DNA from 2 places in the Ignatzschineria sp. PL_is040 genome. Region 1 is predicted to be linked to the other one. Evidence: riboswitches for the same ligand, from Rfam matches in the RefSeq annotation. Region 1 holds a riboswitch; the other holds the start of a gene.
The links. A riboswitch is a leader RNA that binds a small molecule or an ion and turns the genes downstream of it on or off. The one in region 1 is predicted to bind preQ1.

Region 1 (7,511 bases):
AGAGAGCAGAGAGAGAATCATAAAATCTCCCAACTCAAGCTCTATCGATTGATCGATTAATCTACTTAACGATCATGACAATACCTTAAGGTTAAAGATCTTAAGGTATTTTTTTGCAAAAAAAAGAGATAAGATCAATCGATGAGTCAATCATTAAAAAGTCATAAAAAAAAGCTCGGCAAGCCGAGCAAAGATCTTCATATTGAAGGAGAAATGATCACAGAGTGATCTATTTTCAAGGAGTGATCGACCATTAAGATTTCCCTCTAGAGATCTCTCTTTAGGGAGTTTTAAGGTAGATCACACCTGAAACTTGTAAGAAGGAGAGATTCACTCTCTCCCTCCTTATTTTTAATAACTTCTAATAATCTCTAATAACTATCAACGAGCATCAATGACAATCAATGACAATCAATGACGGTCAATGATAGTTACTCTTCATAACTGAAAATAGAGCGAGGTGAGATGATATTTAGATCACATAGAGATCAACATATTCATTAACCGGCATCTCCCAGAGTGCATCACGATCTAAGGAGATCTCTAAAATTGCTTTTTGCTGTTTTGCAGGGAATCTACGCGCTAAGTTACGCTTAAATTTCTCAACAAGCACCGGCATTCCCTCTTCCCGACGACGCGCATGGCCGATCGGATACTCCACAACAACTTCATCAAGTTTTGTGCCATCTTTTAACGTGATCGTTAAACCATTTGCGATCGAGCGCTTCTCTGGATCGAAGTAATCTTTTGTAAATTGAGGATCTTCCTGACAGATGATTCGATCTCTCAACGCGTCAATACGTGGGTCTTTAGCTATATCATCCTCATAATCACTTGCTGTCAGACGACCAAAGATTAAGGGGACAGCGACCATATATTGAATACAGTGATCTCGATCTGCCGGATTATTAAGTGGCCCTTTCTTATCAATAATCCTAATACATGCTTCATGTGTTCTAATATCGATACGCTCAATATCATCTGAGCTCTTGCCTAATTCATCGAGACGTTTTTTAAGCGTCATTGCCGCTTCAACAGCCGTTTGGGAGTGAAATTCAGCAGGGTAAGAGATCTTAAAGAGAACATTCTCCATCACATAAGTGCCATAATCGCGCTGAAATTGGAAAGGCTTCCCTTCAAATAAGACATCATAAAAGCCCCATACTTTTGCCGTTAATGCTGTGGGATACCCCATCTCCCCTTTCTGTGCCATTAAATTGAGACGCACAGCTCTCGAAGTTGCATCTCCTGCCGCCCATGATTTACGTGAGCCAGTATTAGGTGCATGGCGATAGGTTCGCAGTGATTGACCATCAACAAATGCCAGTGACAGAGCATTAAGAGCTTCCTCTTCACTTAAGCCTAACAACTCTGAAATAACAGCTGTTGAGGCCACTTTTACTAAGATGACATGGTCTAATCCTACCCGATTGAAGGCATTTTCAAGTGCAATACAGCCCTGAATCTCATGCGCTTTAATCATCGCTGTTAAAACTGCTTTCATTGTTAATGGCTTCTTTCCTGAAGCCACAGCAACACGAGAGAGCCAATCAGCAACGGCTAATATACCGCCAAGATTATCGGAAGGATGCCCCCACTCAGCAGCGAGCCAAGTATCGTTAAAATCTAACCAACGAACCATTGCCCCAATATCGAAAGCCGCTTGAACAGGGTCTAACTGAAACTGCGTTCCGGGAACTTTTGCACCATGAGGAACGACCGTTCCGGGCACAATAGGTCCTAAAAGTTTGGCACATTCAGGATAATCGAGTGCTTCAAGCCCACAGCCTAAAGTATCGATTAGACAATATTGCGCAATTTGATAAGCCAAATCTGACTTGATCTCATAGTTACGAACATAATCGACAATATCGACTAAGACCTGATCAAATTTAACTTCTCTCTCTTTAGACATAGATATATCTCCTATTTTAGATGATTAGTAATAGTGGGTAATTGAATGGTTAATGAAAATAGCTAATGAATGGGTAATAGGTGAACCATTAACTGGTTAATTAAGTGGTTAATTAGGTAGTAAATGATTAATAAGGCGTCATGATGGATCTATCCTCTATATTAGGTACTATATTGAACCGCTCCATCAGCCTCTTGAAAGGATAAGATAGCGATCAGATCTTAAAGAAAGAGTATGGAGTATTACTGAGATCATAAGTGCCCCTCTACCCCCGCAGGAGTGCACCTATGGGTATGAATCGACTCAATCTCACCCCATACTCTTTGATCAATGAACGATTATTTCCGCTTTAACCGCTTCTTAATCTCTCTCTGATAGCGGGATAAAACGCAACTCTTCTGGTCCGGTATATTGAGCGCCGGGACGAATAATCTTATTATCTTTTCGTTGCTCTAAGATATGTGCTGCCCATCCTGCCGATCGAGAAATTACAAAAAGAGGGGTAAACATCGCAGTTGGAACCCCCATCATGTGGTAAGAGACCGCTGAGAACCAATCGAGATTGGGGAACATATTTTTATGATTTTGCATCACATCTTCGATACGATCAGCAATATCGTACATGCGCATTGTTCCCGCTTCTTGAGAGAGATCGTAGGAGATCCGTTTAATGACCTCATGACGTGGATCGGCAACCGTATAAACAGGGTGACCAAAACCAATAACAATCTCACGATTGGCTAAACGCTCAAGAATATCAGCTTCCGCTTCATCAGGAGAGTCATAGCGCTGCTGAATATCGAAAGCTACCTCATTTGCACCCCCATGTTTAGGTCCTCTCAATGCCCCAATCGCACCGGTAATTGCAGAGTAGATATCGGAGTTCGTTCCGGCAATTACCCTTGCGGTAAAGGTCGATGCATTAAATTCATGTTCTGCATAGAGAATAAGCGAAGCATGCATCGCTTTAACCCACGATTTTTTAGGGCGCTTGCCATGGAGTAGATGTAGGAAGTAACCGCCGATAGAATCCTCTTTACTCTCTAGCTCAATACGGACACCATTATGGCTATAGTGATACCAATAGAGCAGCATTGAGCTCAGTGAAGCGATCAAGCGATCGGCAATATCTTTTGCACCTGCTGTATTGTGATCATCCTTTTCAGGAGAGATACAACCTAATAGGGAGACGCCCGTTCGTAAAACATCCATCGGATGAACAGACATCGGTAAGGTCTCTAATGCTTTACGCATAGAGACAGGGAGTCCTCTTAATGCTTGCAGTTTCTCTTTATAGAGGCGCAACTCACTCTCATTGGGAAGCTTCCCATGAATTAAGAGATGGGCCACCTCTTCAAACTCACAATTCTCAGCAAGATCGAGAATATTGTACCCTCGATAATGGAGCTCATTACCATTTCGACCAACGGTACAGAGTTCGGTGGTTCCAGCGATAGTGCCGGAAAGAGCAACAGATTTTTTGGGGCGAAAAGTGCCGGACGCATTCTGAGTCGTCATTTTTTCCTCCTAGGAATTCTCTTTATATAGGTGATTAATTTTTACAGTGCTACAGCTCTACCGTGTAACTCACAGATCGGTAGATTTATTATTGTTTTTTACTGTTTTCTCTGTTTTTACTACTTTTTTGATGCAAAGAGCTGATCGAGCTGCTTTTCATAATCGTAGTAACGAATACTCTGGTAGAGTTCGTCACGTGTCTGCATCATAGGGAGGAGACTCTTTTGAGTTCCTTCTTTGCGAATGGTGTTATACACAGTTTCTGCCGCCTTATTCATCGCTCGGAAAGCTGAGAGCGGATAGAGCGCAATAGCAATGCCCACGCTTCTGAGCTCATCGAGTGTAAATAGGGGTGTTTGGCCAAATTCGGTAATGTTCGCAAGAACTGGAACATTAACCTTTGATGTAAAATCGCGATAAGTAGGTAATTCTGTTACCGCTTCAGGGAAGAGCGCATCAGCACCTGCTTCAATATAAGCTGCCGCTCGCTCTAAAGAGGCTTCTAACCCCTCTACTGCAAGCGCATCGGTACGCGCAATAATCATAAAATTGGGATCAGTCTTCGCATCAACGGCTGCTTTTATACGATCAACCATCTCCTCTTTAGAGACAATCTCCTTATTAGGACGATGACCACAACGTTTTGCACCCACCTGATCTTCAATATGTAATCCAGCAGCACCCGCCTTAATAAAAGACTTCACAGTACGCGCCACATTGAAGGCTGAGGTTCCAAATCCGATATCAGCATCTGCAATTAAGGGAAGATCGGTGACATTGGTAATACGATCAATATCGATCAACACATCTTGCAACGTCGTAATTCCAAGATCTGGAATACCCAATGATCCTGCCGCTACACCACCCCCTGAAAGATAGATCGATTTAAAACCTGCTCTTTCAGCTAACAAGGCGTGGTTGGCATTGATCACCCCCATTAATTGAAGGGGAGATTCCTCTTTTAATGCTTCTCGAAATCTCTCACCTGCTGTTTTTATGCTCATTACAACTCTCCTTTGGTTTCTTCTACATCATGGTTAAAATTAAGATCCTTTCTTGTAGTTAATCGCTCTCTAGAGCGATCTTAATCCTCTATTAAATCTTCCTGCAACAGGTTGTCTACAGCAATATCTGTTACATCTTTATTTGTCAGAGTGAGAAGTGCTATCACCAGCGTCAATTAAAAATCGTGAATCATGATCTATGATTAGAAAGAGTAGTTGAGAGCAGATTAAATTATATTTATATATATTTTAATATATATATTTTACATATGCTGTATATCAATTATCGCTTTCAAAGAGAGCATTCTCTACTAAAAAATAGCCCACTCTTCTTATTCCAACTCTATTGAAATATCCTTAAATAGATTCTGATTTTATTCTCAAAATAATGAAATATTGATCCCTTTCGATTATTTTCGATTAACTCTGATTAATTCTGATTAATTTCTTAAGCTTTCTTCTGGTAGAAGAATCTCTTCAATCAATCACTCCTTTGCTCTTTTTTATTTCCATATCCTTAAATACAACATAGCAAAGCGGAATAGCGTTTCCCAAATTATAAAATCACTTTTTGCGCTTTTTTTACTCTAGAAAAACAAAAAAATCTCTCAAAATAGCCATTAATAGCCTTTTTTGAGAGATCTATTTTTTTATATCTTTTTTTACAAAAAAGGGAAACTTTTTACAAAAAGTTCGCAATAAGATCAATTAATAGGCAAATCAATTGATTTGTTATTAAAAGATGATCTAAGAAAAAGAGCTTTCTATCTTATCTCTTCTATGCGTATCGGTTAACGCTTCATCCCTCTTCTCTTTTTCACCGAAATTCATTTTTAAATAGCGTTAAAATTGAGTTAAATAATCAACAATAACAAGATTAGATGAAAGATTAATTCAATAATCTTTTTATTTAATCAATATTAAAAAAGTATCGAAATAGGGAGAAAAGCAACTATCAGTCGACTTCTCATCAATTTGAGTGTTTTTTTAGTTAACCTTTAGAGCATCTTTAACAAGATGACTCAGATAACGCTTTAAAATTGAAAATTTGCTAAGCGCTGAGTGGCGACCGCTTCCCATTGAGTTCCTGCTTTTCCATAATTAGTATATGGATGGATCGAGATTCCACCTCGAGGCGTAAATTCCCCGCGTACCTCAATATAGAGCGGATCCATCAATTTAATAAGATCATCCATAATAATATTGACGCAATCTTCATGAAATGAGCCATGATTTCTAAAGCTAAAGAGATAGAGTTTTAGTGATTTACTCTCGACCATCTCAATTGTTGGGACATAAGAGATATAGATTGTCGCGAAATCGGGTTGATTTGTCATCGGACAGAGCGTTGTAAATTCAGGACAATGAAAATTGACAAAGTACTCTCTATCGGGATGAGCATTCTTAAATGTCTCTAAAATTTGGGGCGTATATTCAGTAGGATAGATCGTTGCTTGGTTACCTAATAGGGTTAAATTTTCTAATTGCTCTTTCTTATTACTCATTATTCATTCCTAGTTTTTTCATGTGGGATGGTTGCGAACCACAGTTAATTTAAAGGGCAATAATAACATTGTGACTCTAAAAGAGAAATTATTTGAATGAATAGAGGGAAAATCAAAGGCCTTTCCCTTACTGGTCAATTAAGTGCAGATCTATTGACGCCCTCTTCTCATAATTCAACTAACCTTCTGCAAAAATGGCGGCTTTTTTATCAGTTCAAGTAAGATCTTGCTATAATATTTTCCGTTTTAATCTCCCCTCTCCTACTCATTCAGAAAGGATCTTTTATGCAACAGCAGACACAGGTTCCGATTATCAAAAAAGGTGATCGGAAGACATTACTCGCCTCCACATTAGGCTATGCCATGGATGGCCTTGATATTATGATTCTCGCCTTTGCGATGATTCTTATTAAAGCAGAATTTGGATTAACAGATGCCGAAGGTGGCATGATTCAGACCATCACCTTAATAGGAACAGTCATCGGTGGTATCTTCTTTGGAATGCTGGCAGATAAGTTTGGACGCGTTCGTGTCTTTAACTGGACGATTCTCCTCTTCTCGATCTTTACCGGGCTTGCGGCAATCTCAACAAGCGCTGAGATGTTTACCATCTTCCGCTTTATCGCCGGCTTAGGTTTAGGGGGAGAGTTTGGTATCGGCATGACATTGGTAGCAGAAACATGGCCGGCACATAAGCGTTCACGCGCAACTGCGGTAGTCGCGATCGGCTTCCAGGTAGGAATCGTCTTAGCGGCATTAGTAAGCCTCCTCTCACCCTATATCGGTTGGCATGGAATGTTTCTTATTGGCGCACTCCCGGCACTTTTAGTCTGGTGGACTCGTCGAAATCTTAGTGAGCCAGAGATCTGGTTACAAGTAAAACGGGAAAATCGGAATAAGATATCGATCAAGCCACTATTTAAAGATTCACGCACAACATTGACCACCATTGGGCTCATTATTGCTACCAGTGTCCAAAACTTTGGTTTTCACGGCATTATGATCTGGATGCCGATGATGCTTGCTAAAGAGCATAACTTTACGCTCTCTGGAACCTTCTTCTGGACCATTATTACAACCATTGGGATGGTTATCGGAACACTCTCTTTTGGCGCAACTTCAGATAAAATTGGGCGTCGTCCAACCTATATCTTCTTTCTTTTAGTGAGTGCTGCTTTTGTCTGGATCTATTTCCAACAATCAAACTACTACGTCTTAATGTTCTTAGGGGCAATTTTAGGATTCTTCGTCAATGGCATGATGGGCGGTTACGGTGCGCTACTTTCTGAGCATTATCCAACGGAAGCTCGCTCTTCTGCGCAAAATATTATCTTCAATTTAGGTCGAGGAATTGCGGGATTTGCACCTGTTATTATCGGAACATTAGCGATGAAGCATGATATTAGCTACGCCTTAAGCCTTATCTCTGGTGTCTACCTCCTCTCTGCGCTCTCCTTTATCTTCTTAATTCCCGAGACAAAGGGAAAAATTCTCGATTAGAGCTCTCTTTACAATCGGTATCAACAAAAGATCTATCATTGAATAGATCTTTTTTATTTACACCAAGCC
Region 2 (7,511 bases), on a different contig from region 1:
ATTAGGGGATATCTATCTTGGTAAAATCACTAAGTGGAATGATGAAGCGATTGCAAAGTTAAACCCTAATCTTAAACTTCCTAATCAAGATATCTCTGTTGTCCGTCGTGCAGATGGTTCAGGAACCTCCTTTATCTTCACCGGCTATCTTGCAAAGGTGAATGATGCTTGGAAAGATCAGGTAGGAAGTGGTTCAACAGTGAACTGGCCTGTGGGAATTGGTGGTAAAGGGAATGATGGTGTTACCGCATTTGTTCAGCGTATCGAAGGTTCAATTGGCTATGTTGAGTATGCTTATGCAAAGCAGAATAACTTAAGCTATACCAAGTTGATCTCAAAAGATGGTGAAATTGTTAGTCCAGGTATCGACTCCTTCAGTGCTGCGGCAAAAGAGGTGAAGTGGAATGAATCCTTTGTACAAGATCTCACTGATAAGCCAGGTAAAAATGCATGGCCTTTAGCAGCAACGACCTTTATCCTTCTCCATAAAGAGCAGAATAAGCCTGAAGTTGCAAAAGAGATCGTTAATTTCTTCAACTGGGGTTATGGCAAGCAAGGTCAAGAGATCGTTATCGGATTAGACTATGCGCCACTTCCTGAAAATGTAGTGAAAATTATCGATACGACTTTAAAAAATGAGCTTATCATCAAATAGATCAGCAGATAGAAGTTACCATATCTCTATATAGATGATAAGAATGAGATAAGAATGGTGAGAATATTAAAAAGTATTGATCTTAAGCGATAATAGAATACCCAATCGATGAGAAGAGACTTCGGTTGGGTTTTCCATATCCAAAAAATTTAAAAGCTTAAAAAATCTAAAAATCGAGTCATCGAGATAGTGAAAGAAGAGATTGAATGAAAAGTATTAAAAAACCACAATCGGCTCTGCCAGATCAGCTTTTTGCTTTCAGCGTTCGTGCTGCAGCGATCTTTGTTCTGATCCTTTTAACCGGGATTATGCTCTCCCTTATTATTGCATCTATGCCAAGTATTAAGGAGTTTGGGCTCAAGTTCCTTTGGACGAAGGAGTGGGATGCGCCGATGGATCAATTTGGTGCCTTAGTCCCGATCTACGGTACAATCATTACCTCCATTATTGCGCTAGTGATTGCCGTACCGGTCAGCTTTGGGATTGCAATATTTTTAACAGAGCTAGCGCCCCCTTGGTTGCGTCGCCCAGTCGGGGTTGCTGTAGAGCTTCTCGCGGCTATTCCCAGTATTGTCTATGGGATGTGGGGACTCTTTGTTTTTGCACCCCTTTTTGCAAAATATTTCCAAAAACCACTCGAATCTTTTAGTAAAGGGATTCCTTTTCTCGATGAGATCTTTAAAGGCCCCGCTTTTGGAATCGGTATTTTAACAGCCGGCATTATTCTTGCCATTATGATTATCCCGTATATCGCTTCAGTGATGCGCGATGTCTTTGAGCGAACGCCTCGTATTATGAAGGAGTCCGCTTATGGCTTAGGAGCAACGACATGGGAGGTGATCTGGAAAGTGATTCTTCCCTATACGAAAAAAGGGGTTTTTGGGGGTGTCATGTTAGGGTTAGGGCGCGCACTAGGAGAGACAATGGCGGTGACCTTTGTGATCGGTAATACCTATCAATTTGATAGCTTCTCCCTCTTTGCTCCCGGCAATAGTATCACCTCATCGTTAGCTAATGAGTTTGCCGAAGCATCGAGTGAGCTTCATACGGCAGCGTTAATGGAGTTAGGGCTTCTCCTCTTTATTATTACCTTTATCGTATTGGCGATCTCAAAAATATTTATGAAGCAGGAGCGTGCATAAGATGAACGTTATAAATAGTAGTAGAGAGAATAGCAGAGAGAATAGTGGAAATAGCGGAGATATGGAAAAGAATAGGGTATCGCAAGATCAACACCATGGGCGCCAAATGACCCATCTTTCACGTGTGAAGAAGCAGCAACGCCGAAAAGTGATCAATCAATTTGCGATTGGACTCTCTTTAGTTGCAATGGCTTTTGGGCTTTTCTGGTTAATCTGGATCTTATGGACAACAGCAACGAAAGGAATGGGGGGAATCTCATTACAATTTTTCACCGAGATGACGCCACCGCCCAATAGTGAAGGGGGCGGATTACTCAATGCGATTGTAGGAAGTGGCATTCTAATTCTCTGGGCAACGGTGATCGGTACACCATTGGGGATTTTAGCGGGGATCTATCTGGCTGAATATAATAGTAATGGCAAGCTCGCTTCTGTTATTCGCTTTATCAATGATATTCTCCTCTCGGCACCCTCTATTGTGATCGGACTCTTTGTCTATACTGTTGTCGTTGTGCGGATGGGGCATTACTCTGCGATTGCCGGGATTATCGCTTTAGCATTGATTCAGATCCCGATTGTGATTCGGACAACAGAGAATATGCTACTCCTGATACCTCATACTTTGCGAGAAGCGGCTTATGCTTTAGGAACACCTAAGTGGAAGATTATTCTGCGAATTACCCTAAAATCATCACTTTCAGGCATTATGACGGGGATTCTTTTAGCGGTTGCGCGTATCTCGGGTGAGACAGCGCCGCTCCTCTTTACGACGCTTTCGAATCAGTTCTGGAGTACCGACCTTATGGAGCCGATGGCGAGTTTACCGGTTACGATCTATAACTTTGCGATGACGCCAGATAGTAATCTTCAAGCATTAGCATGGGCAGGGGTCTTCTTTATCACGATGGCGATCTTAGCACTCAATATCATTGTGCGGATCTTCTTTAAATCTAATAATCGTGATTAGTGGGGCAGAAAGTAGATTGAGTGCATTGTTACACTCCTGTTACATAATGAATTTATAATAGCGAACTTATACTCGGTATAATCGCTCGATATAATCGCTCGACCTTTAGTAGAGAACTCATGAGGTTTGAAAATAAGCGCCAAATAGGGCATCTAATCATGCTTAAGGTGAGCGAATCTCTTAATAGATGTAGGAAGATAGAATGAATTTAGAAGCTAAACAGAATGTCGATTCTCATGATGCATTTGCGGCAGCGGCGGTTAAACCTCCCGTTAAAGAGGAGCGCCCGGCAAAAATTAGTGTTAGAAATTTAAACTTTTATTATCATAAATTTCACGCACTTCACGATATTACACTCGATATTCCCGAAAATCAGGTAACGGCTTTTATCGGCCCATCTGGTTGTGGTAAATCAACACTGCTTCGAACCTTTAATAAGATGTTTGAACTCTATCCCGAGCAGCGCGCTGAAGGGGAGATCTTAATCAATGGCGAGAATATCTTAACCTCCAAGCAAGATGTCGCTCTCCTTCGTGCCAATGTTGGCATGGTGTTTCAAAAGCCCACTCCTTTTCCAATGTCGATCTATGACAATATCGCCTTTGGCGTTAAACTCTTTGAAAATCTCTCAAGAGCAGATATGGATGCTCGGGTAGAGTGGGCCTTAACAAAAGCGGCACTCTGGTCGGAGACTAAGGATAAGCTGCATGAACATGGCACTAATCTCTCCGGCGGGCAGCAGCAACGATTGAGTATCGCGCGTGCAATTGCTATTCGCCCGGAGATTCTTCTAATGGATGAGCCCTGTTCTGCACTTGACCCCATCTCAACAGGGAAGATTGAAGAGTTGATCTTTGAGCTAAAAGAGGATTACACCATCGTGATGGTGACCCACAATATGCAACAGGCGGCGCGCTGTTCCGATAAGACGGCATTTATGTATCTCGGCGATCTGATCGAATTTGATGATACGGATACGATCTTTACAAAACCGAATCATAAACAGACAGAAGATTATATTACGGGTCGCTACGGTTAATGGTAAAGCATGAATATCAGCATGAATATCAGCATCAATCGTAGAGCGCTAATGATGAGCGTTGAGAACGAGATTTATGTATGGGATTTATATACGGGATTTGAGTAGGAACTTAATTTGAGAAGGGAAGCGGACGCATGAAGAAGTTAGATTTTACGAGCCATATCTCAGCACAATTTAATGCTGAGCTTGAGCGCTCGATGAGTAAAGTATTGGAGATGGGCGGTTTAACAGAGCGTCAGATTCGTGATTCGATTAAAGCGATGAGTCAACGTGATGAGGCATTAGCACATGCCATTATTGAGCGAGATGAGGTGATCAATGAGCTAGAAGTTGAGATCAATGAGCTCTGTATTATGATTATTGCAAAGCGACAACCGACAGCGAGCGATCTTCGTCTTCTAATTGTGATTATTAAGACAATCGCCGAGCTTGAGCGCATCGCCGATACTGCCCGAAACATTGCTAAAATGGCCTATATTACGCCGGCACCGGAGCATCTTGATGCAATTACGGTCTCTTTAGAATCTCTAGCGATTCGGAGCCTTAACTTCTTTGAAAAGGTATTAGATGCCTTTGCACGTATGGATCTTGAGGCAGTCTTATCGATCTATCCAGAGGATGATAAGATCGATAGTGAATATGAGAATATTATTCGTCAGTTGATGACCTATATGATGGAAGATCCTCGCTCTATCCCTTCTATCTTAAAGGCGATGAATTGTGCGCGTTCTTTAGAGCGAATAGGGGATCGATGCCAAAATATCTGCGAATTTATTATCTACTTCGTCAAAGGGGTAGATATTCGTGTACAGAAGAATGAGCGATTACAGGAGCTTCTTGATCAGCGAGATCGCAAAGCACTTTAACCCTTGCTATAAGGGCTTTGTGATTAAGAACTCGATGGAGGATCAGTTTAAAATATGAACTGATCCTTTTTTATTGTTCGCTTTTACCGCCTTCTTTTACCGTTTACCTATATCGTTATAGAATCTCTGTTTGAATATTGTTCGATCACTATCGAGATCATTTTTATGTCACTATTTCAGTGACAAAGGGAAGCGGTTAGCAAATAATAGGGCATTGATATCTATTATTAATCTACTATTCAAACCTTTATATTTACCCTTATATTTTTCTTATATTTATCTTTTATATTCTTGCTATCTCTTGTCAATTGATCATATCGCTTCAGCTTTGATCATGAGATCTGATGCCGGCAAATCATTTAGGAGTATCGATGTCTCTCTCTTTTCAAACTATTACATCATTTAAAAAATCTCTTTTCTGTACAGGTGCTTTACTCTTAGTAGCAGGGCTTTCACTCTTTTCTCCGATCGCTTCTGCTCAATCAGTCCCCATTGATAACTTTAAAAATTGCCTTATAGAGCGTACTTCTGATGTTGATCGGGTAGAGTTGGCTCAATGGGTCTATTCGGCGATCTCTTCCCATCCTTATTTAGTGGCCTATTCGGCGATTACTCCGGCAGATCGACGCTTGATGAATCAGCGCGTTGCACGTCTTTATGAGCGTCTTGTTACTCAAGATTGTAAAATTGCTTTAGCAATGTTAGTGGTGACAGATCAAGTTGAAGAGGGGATGGAAGTCGGTTTTAGTGCATTAGGAGAGATCGCAATGCTCTCTCTATTAGAGGATGAGAGTGTGCTTGAGAGTATTGAAGAGTATGCTAAATATCTCGATGTTGAGAAATTTGCCGATCTTTTTGAGATCGATAATTGATTGGCTGATCGACTTAGTCTTCATTAAGTCTTCATTAAAGCGCTATGGCGTTGTTAGAAGATACTATTAATGGTGGGTGATTAGAGATTAGATCTCTCCCCACACTTGCAATTAATAGTTGCTGTTCGGCGTAAATCCGTTAGAATGATCGCCTTTCATTCGTGGTTCGCAATCCTCCCACATAAAAAAACTAAGGAATTAATCGATGATTCAATACAACTTTACGCCAGAGCAGCGGCAGCGGGCGCTCTATATACTCTCCTTTTTTCATATTCTGATTATTGCCTCAAGTAACTACCTTGTGCAGTTACCCTTTACGATCTTCGGCTTTCATACCACTTGGGGAGCATTTACATTTCCCTTTATCTTTTTGACCACCGATTTGACGATACGGATTTTTGGGGCATCATTAGCGCGGAGGATTATCTTTGTTGTGATGATTCCGGCATTGATGATCTCTTATCTTCTCTCTGTTCTCTTCTTTAAAGGTTTATGGGTCGGTTGGGAATCGTTAGCAACCTTCAATCTCTTTGTTGCGCGTATTGCACTTGCGAGTTTCTCAGCATATCTCGTTGGGCAGTTGATCGATATCACTGTTTTTAACTATCTACGTCAAAATCAGCGTTGGTGGGTTGCACCGAGTGCCGCGGCTGTTGTGGGGAATTTAATCGATACCCTAGTCTTCTTTAGTATTGCGTTTTATCAGAGTGATGATGATTTCATGGCAGAAAATTGGCCAGAAATCGCTATGGTGGATTACTTTTTTAAGATCGTTATCTCAGCAATCTTCTTCCTCCCGCTCTATGGAATATTACTCAACTATCTTTTAAGAAAATTAGCTTCTCTTAAGAGTAAATAGATAGAGCAGGGTAATAGTGTGCCGGTGATGAATCGATCAGATTACGATTCATGCCGGCACGTGGTTTTTGGAGGTATGCAGAAGTGACCTCCGGCAACTCATCAGCTTCTGTTGTTTAATTGATTTAATCCACAAGAAAATCTGTTGAGCGGCGGGAGAGAACCATCTCGCTCTTTTCACCACTGCATGCCCGCAGGTCGGCATCTTCGATGCCCATTGCCGGCGTGTAATCTCTGGAAGAACGTGATAGTGAGGACCGGCACCGTTTAGCTTTTTTCATTTCGAAAAATAGCTGATGATAGGAGATCATTATTTGCCGGCGCGGAATTGATGGAAATACGCGATAGTGATCTTCGGCAACTCATTAGCTTCTGTTGTTTAATTGATTCAATCCATAAGAAAATCTGTTGAGCGGCGGGAGTTTACCATCTCGCTCTTATTACCACTGCATGCCCGCAGGTCGGCATCTTCGATGCCGGGAATAATATCTTTAAAGTTGATGTTTCTTGTGAGTAATAAGGTTGCGATCTGCCGGCACGTGGCTTTTGGAAGCATGCAGTGGTGATCTCCGGCAGCTCATCAGTTTCTGTTGTTTAATTAATTCAATCCATAAGAAAATCTGTTGAGCGGCGGGAGTTTACCATCTCGCTCTTTTCACCACTTCATGCCCGCAGGTTGGTATCTTCGATGCCCCGTGCCGGCGCGTAATTTCTGGAAGTATGCAAGAGTGAAATCCGGCATCTCATCAGCCTTTATTGTTGTAAGACTAACATTGCTGAGAATCGCCTCTTACATTTCTGATACGTGAGCTTTAAGGCGAAAAGAGAAACGACTTCCTTTCCCAACTTCACTGCTAATCTCTAGCTGACTCTCATGATTATTGAGGGCGTGTTTCACAATTGCTAAACCTAAACCACTGCCACCTGATTGTTCGCGGTTGCGAGAAGAATCGACCCGATAGAAGCGCTCTGTCAATTTATGAAGATGTGTCGGGGGAATTCCTTTTCCTTGATCAGAGAGCTGAAAGAGAATCTCGCCTTGTTCACTACCATTATCTACCTTTGTTAGTAGAAGATGGATCGGCGTTTGGGGAGGATTATGTTCAATG

Region 2: another riboswitch for preQ1. It lies ahead of AC0SAP_RS02080 (7-cyano-7-deazaguanine/7-aminomethyl-7-deazaguanine transporter); the one in region 1 lies ahead of queF (preQ(1) synthase).

Annotation. Positions count from the first base shown of each region.
Region 1 covers NZ_JBVPGU010000007.1:57,230-64,740, reverse strand. The annotation lists gene AC0SAP_RS08505 (DUF1622 domain-containing protein) at 1-23, shown strand, start outside; gene AC0SAP_RS08500 (bifunctional 2-methylcitrate dehydratase/aconitate hydratase) at 473-1,915, opposite strand; gene prpC (bifunctional 2-methylcitrate synthase/citrate synthase) at 2,276-3,433, opposite strand; gene prpB (methylisocitrate lyase) at 3,553-4,437, opposite strand; gene queF (preQ(1) synthase) at 5,472-5,942, opposite strand; PreQ1 riboswitch class I at 5,946-5,990, opposite strand; gene AC0SAP_RS08480 (MFS transporter) at 6,228-7,442, shown strand.
Region 2 covers NZ_JBVPGU010000001.1:505,978-513,488, reverse strand. The annotation lists gene pstS (phosphate ABC transporter substrate-binding protein PstS) at 1-655, shown strand, start outside; gene pstC (phosphate ABC transporter permease PstC) at 862-1,797, shown strand; gene pstA (phosphate ABC transporter permease PstA) at 1,859-2,764, shown strand; gene pstB (phosphate ABC transporter ATP-binding protein PstB) at 2,967-3,803, shown strand; gene phoU (phosphate signaling complex protein PhoU) at 3,941-4,672, shown strand; gene AC0SAP_RS02085 (hypothetical protein) at 5,017-5,544, shown strand; PreQ1 riboswitch class I at 5,700-5,744, shown strand; gene AC0SAP_RS02080 (7-cyano-7-deazaguanine/7-aminomethyl-7-deazaguanine transporter) at 5,750-6,403, shown strand; gene AC0SAP_RS02075 (hypothetical protein) at 6,528-6,683, opposite strand; gene AC0SAP_RS02070 (hypothetical protein) at 6,791-6,958, opposite strand; gene phoR (phosphate regulon sensor histidine kinase PhoR) at 7,193-7,511, opposite strand, start outside.